One region of the Achromobacter sp. DH1f genome, then DNA from elsewhere that is predicted to be linked to it. Evidence: predicted binding sites of a transcription regulator. Region 1 holds the regulator's gene; the other holds the start of a gene.

Evidence for each region. Region 1 encodes NrdR, which represses ribonucleotide reductase genes. Its sites were predicted from a motif close to CACNANATNTNGTG; they were not measured.
Region 2: a site for NrdR is predicted at 1,187-1,200, ahead of U858_RS0113660 (ribonucleoside triphosphate reductase). Genes of this name have one in related genera too.

What each region holds. Positions count from the first base shown of each region.
Region 1 covers NZ_AYMF01000012.1:128,447-130,844, forward strand. The annotation lists gene U858_RS0112950 (cysteine hydrolase family protein) at 1-254, shown strand, start outside; gene U858_RS0112955 (GlxA family transcriptional regulator) at 281-1,240, shown strand; gene nrdR (transcriptional regulator NrdR) at 1,254-1,733, opposite strand; gene glyA (serine hydroxymethyltransferase) at 1,863-2,398, opposite strand, start outside.
Region 2 covers NZ_AYMF01000013.1:78,750-81,147, reverse strand. The annotation lists gene U858_RS0113670 (PepSY domain-containing protein) at 1-712, shown strand, start outside; gene U858_RS0113665 (DUF3325 domain-containing protein) at 709-1,059, shown strand; gene U858_RS0113660 (ribonucleoside triphosphate reductase) at 1,207-2,398, shown strand, end outside.

The sequences.
Region 1 (2,398 bases):
TGGCCGCGAACAGCATCGAAGGCGTGATCGTCAGCGGCATCCGCACCGAACAGTGCTGCGAAACCACCACCCGGCACGCCAGCGACGCCGGCTACAAAGTCGTGTTCCCGACCGACGCCACGCTGACCTTCGCCATGCAAAGCCCGTCGGGCCAGCACTACACCCCCGCGGAAATCCGCGACCGCACCGAACTCGTGCTGCAAGGGCGCTTTGCCCGCATCGCGCGCGCGGCCGACGCCTTCGCCAGCGCCTGATCGGGCGCCTTCGGACAAGAGCTGCGATGATTCCCGTGCACTTCGTACTGCCCCGGGGCATCGTGCTGCTGGACGTGGCGGGTCCGGCCGAGGCCTTTCGGGTCGCCAACAAGCTGTGTCCCGACGCGTTCACGCAGCATTTCTGCGGCCCGTCCACGGAAATCGAAAGCGGCATTCCCGGCCTGCACCTGGCGCGCATCCAGCCGCTGCCCGACAGCCTGCCGCCCGAAGCCCTGGTGATCGTCTCGGGCGTGGTCGGCAAACCCACCCGCCTGGACGAACCCGAGGCGCGCCGCATCATCGACTGGCTTGCGGTACGGCATCCGGCGGACGGCTTCACGCTGATGACCGTCTGCGCCGGCGCGCTGTTCGCCGCCGCGGCCGGCCTGACCCGCCAGCGCGATTGCACCACGCACCACAGCTGCCTGGCGCAGCTTGCCGCCATGGATCCCACCGCCCGGCTGCACGACAACCGCATCTTCGTCGAAGACGGCAACCTGGTCAGCAGCGCCGGCATCACCGCCGGCATCGACCTGGCGCTGCACATGGTGTCGCGGCATTGCGGGCCGCGCGTGGCCAGCGAGGTGGCGCGCGACATGGTGGTCTACCAGCGCCGCGCGGGCACCGATTCGGCGCTGTCGCCGTGGCTGGAACACCGCAATCACATGCATCCCGGCGTGCACCGCGTGCAGGACGCCGTGGTGCGCAATCCGGCCGCGGACTGGTCGGCGCAATCGCTGGCCGAGCAGGCCCACACCAGCGCGCGGCATCTCACGCGGCTGTTCCGCGAGCACGCGGGCTGCACGCCAATGGACTATCTGTATCAGATCCGCGTCGCGCTGGCGCGTGACATGCTGCGCGAAACGCGCTTGAACCTGGAATTGGTGGCGGAAAAATCGGGCTTTGGTTCGGCCCAGCATCTGCGCCGCGTATGGCGCCGGTTCCAGCCGCAAACGCCAAGCATGGCGCGGGCGGAACCTCAATAGACGGCGCGCGCCGTCATTCCTTGCGCAGCTTGCCCGGCAGCAGCGGCCCCTGCATTTCGCGGATGGCCTCGACGAATTCGCCGATGTCCTCGAAGCTCTTGTAGACCGACGCGAACCGCACGTAGGCCACCTTGTCGAGCTTGCGCAGTTCGGTCATGACCAGTTCGCCGATGTGTTCGGTGGGCACTTCACGCAAGCCGCTGGCCAGCAATTGTTCTTCGATGCGGGCCACGGCCCCGTCCACGTCTTCGGTGCTGACCGGCCGCTTGCGCAGCGCCAGGCTCAGGCTGGCGCGCAGCTTGGCCGGGTCGTATTCGCTACGGCTGCCGTTGCGCTTGACGACCGACGGCATGGCAAGCTCCACCCGTTCGTACGTGGTGAATCGCTTGTCACAGGACTGGCAGCGGCGCCGGCGGCGGATGGCGTCGCCCTCTTCCGAGACACGGCTGTCGACGACCTGCGTTTCGGAATTGCCGCAAAATGGACACCGCATGTGTGATCCCTGAAAACACGGAAAGGCAATAATTCGTCGACATTGTAACGATGAAACAAACAAAAGGACGGCCCCTTGCGGAGCCGTCCTTTGCGCGGGCCGGGCGGCTGACGCCGCCACAGCGCCGTTTTACTTCTTGCCGTAGACCGGCAGGCGCGAGGTCAGTTCGTTGACGCGGGCGCGCACGGCGGTGATGTTGGCCTCGTCACGCGGGTTGTCCAGCACGTCGGCGATCAGGTTGGCGGTCAGTTCCGCTTCGGCTTCGGTGAAACCGCGGGTGGTCATGGCCGGGGTGCCCAGGCGGATGCCGCTGGTCACGAAAGGCTTTTCCGGATCGTTCGGGATGGCGTTCTTGTTGACCGTGATGTGGGCCTGGCCCAGCACGGCTTCGGCTTCCTTGCCCGTGATGCCCTTGGCGCGCAGGTCCACCAGCATGACGTGGCTTTCGGTACGGCCAGACACGATGCGCAGGCCACGCTTGACCAGCGTGTCGGCCAGCACCTTGGCGTTCTTGACCACTTGCTGCGCGTAGGTCTTGAATTCGGGTTCCAGCGCTTCCTTGAAGGCCACGGCCTTGCCGGCGATGACGTGCATCAGCGGACCGCCCTGGATGCCGGGGAAGATCGCCGAGTTGACGATCTTTTCGTATTCGGCCTTCATCATGA
Region 2 (2,398 bases), on a different contig from region 1:
CAGCACCACCGGCATGGTGGAGTTTTCCGGCGCCACCGGCGACGTGCTGCGCATGCGCACGCCCGGCGGCGTGCACGGCGGCAGCGCATCGCTGACCCGCCAGGTCATGTCCGACCTGCACATGGTCAAGTTCGGCGGGCTGGCCATGAAATGGCTGTATTTCCTGTGCGGCCTGGCCGGCGCCGCCATGATGGGCACCGGCGCCGTGCTGTTCATGGTCAAGCGCCGTACCAAGATGGGCAACGAATTCGGCGCCGCCACCGCGCGCGTCTACCGCCTGATCGAAGGCCTGAACGTGGCCGCGCTGGCGGGGCTGGCCATCGCCTGCATCGCCTACCTGTGGGCCAACCGCCTCTTGCCCGTGTCGCTGCCGCAGCGCGCCGGCTGGGAAGTGCGCGCGTTCTTCATCGTGTGGGCGCTGACCTTGGCGCATGCCTGGCTGTGCACGCCGCGGCGCGCCTGGATCGGGCAACTGGGGCTGTTGGCGACGCTGTGCCTGCTGCTGCCCGTGCTGTCGCTGGTGACGCTGGGCGATCATCCGCTGGCGCAGATCGGCCGCGGCGACTGGGAAAGCGCGGGCGTCGAGCTCACGGCCATGGCCACGGGCCTGGCCGCCGCCTGGGCTGCGATACGATTGCGCAACAAGCCGCTGTCGGCCCCGCCGCAAGGCAAACCCCGCCCTCCCCGCGCCCCACAGGAAGCCGCCGCATGAATCTGAATGACGCCGCCGGCATTGCCATGGCGCTCTTGCTGACCTATTCCGGCATGGCTTGTCTCAGCCTGGCCATGCCGCGCCATTACGACCAGGTCTGGGGCCGCGACCCGTCGGCCAGCCATACCCGCGTGCTGCGTGGCGCAGGCATCCTGTTGCTGCTGCTGGCGCTGCTGCCCTGCGTGGGCCTGTGGGGCAATACCGTGGGCGTGGTGGCCTGGCTGGGCTGGCTGTCGGCCGGCGCCCTGCTGTGGGTCGGCATGCTGTCGTGGGCGCCGCGCCCGGCGATGCGCACGGCAGCCCTGGCGGTGGTGATTTCCATCGCGGGCGTCAGCTTCGGGTTCTAGGACCGCGCCGCCGGATTGCGCCGGCGCGGGTGCGCCCCGCGCCATTTGACCCGCATCAAACCCGACCGACAAACAGCGAGGCTGGGCCGCATTTAACACCATAGGTGGTGGTAGAGTTTTCTCACCCCACAACATATGGTGTCAGCGATGCAACTCGAACACATCCTCAAGCGCGACGGCCGAGTCGTGGAATTCGACCGCGCCAAGATCGCCGCGGCCATCGCCGCCGCAGGCCACAGCACGGGCGAACTGGATGCCGACGTCGCCCAGGCGCTGACCGCTGCCGTGATCGACGCGCTAACCGCCGACGGCAATGTCTGCCCCGGCGTAGAGACCATCCAGAACCAGGTCGAAGAGACGCTGGTGCGCGCCGGCTACTGGCGCACCGCCCGCGCCTACATCGTGTACCGCGAACAGCACGCCCGCCTGCGCTCGCTGCGCCACACGCTGGTGGACGTGGAAAGCGCCATGGAGGAATACCTGGAACAGCGCGACTGGCGCGTCAACGCCAACGCCAACCAGGGCTACAGCCTGGGCGGACTGATCCTGAACGTGGCCGGCAAGGTCACCGCCAATTACTGGCTGTCCAACGTCTTCACGCCCGAGGCCGGCCGCGCCCACCGCGAAGGCGACATCCACATCCACGACCTGGACATGCTCAGCGGCTATTGCGCCGGCTGGTCGCTGCGCCAGCTGCTGACCGAAGGCTTCAACGGCATTCCCGGCAAGGTCGAGGCCACGCCGCCGCGCCATATGTCGGCGGCCATCGGCCAGATCGTGAACTTCCTGGGCACGCTGCAGAACGAGTGGGCCGGCGCGCAGGCGTTCAGTTCGTTCGACACCTACATGGCGCCCTTCATCCGCCGCGACGCGATGACCTACGGCGAGGTCAAGCAGGCCATGCAGGAACTGATCTACAACCTGAACGTGCCCAGCCGCTGGGGCACGCAGACGCCGTTCACCAACCTGACCTTCGACTGGACCTGCCCGGCCGACCTGAAGGAGCAGATTCCCTACGTGGGCGGCGAGGAAATGCCCTTTGCCTACGGCGATCTGCAAGTCGAAATGGACATGATCAACCGCGCCTACATCGAAGTGATGATGGCCGGCGACGCCAAGGGGCGCGTGTTCACCTTCCCCATTCCCACCTACAACATCACGCCCGATTTCGACTGGGACCACCCCAACACCACGCGCCTGTTCGAGATGACCGCGCGCTACGGGCTGCCCTACTTCCAGAACTTCCTGAATTCCGACCTGGAACCGCACATGGTGCGATCCATGTGCTGCCGCCTGCAACTGGACCTGCGCGAGCTGCTCAAGCGCGGCAACGGCCTGT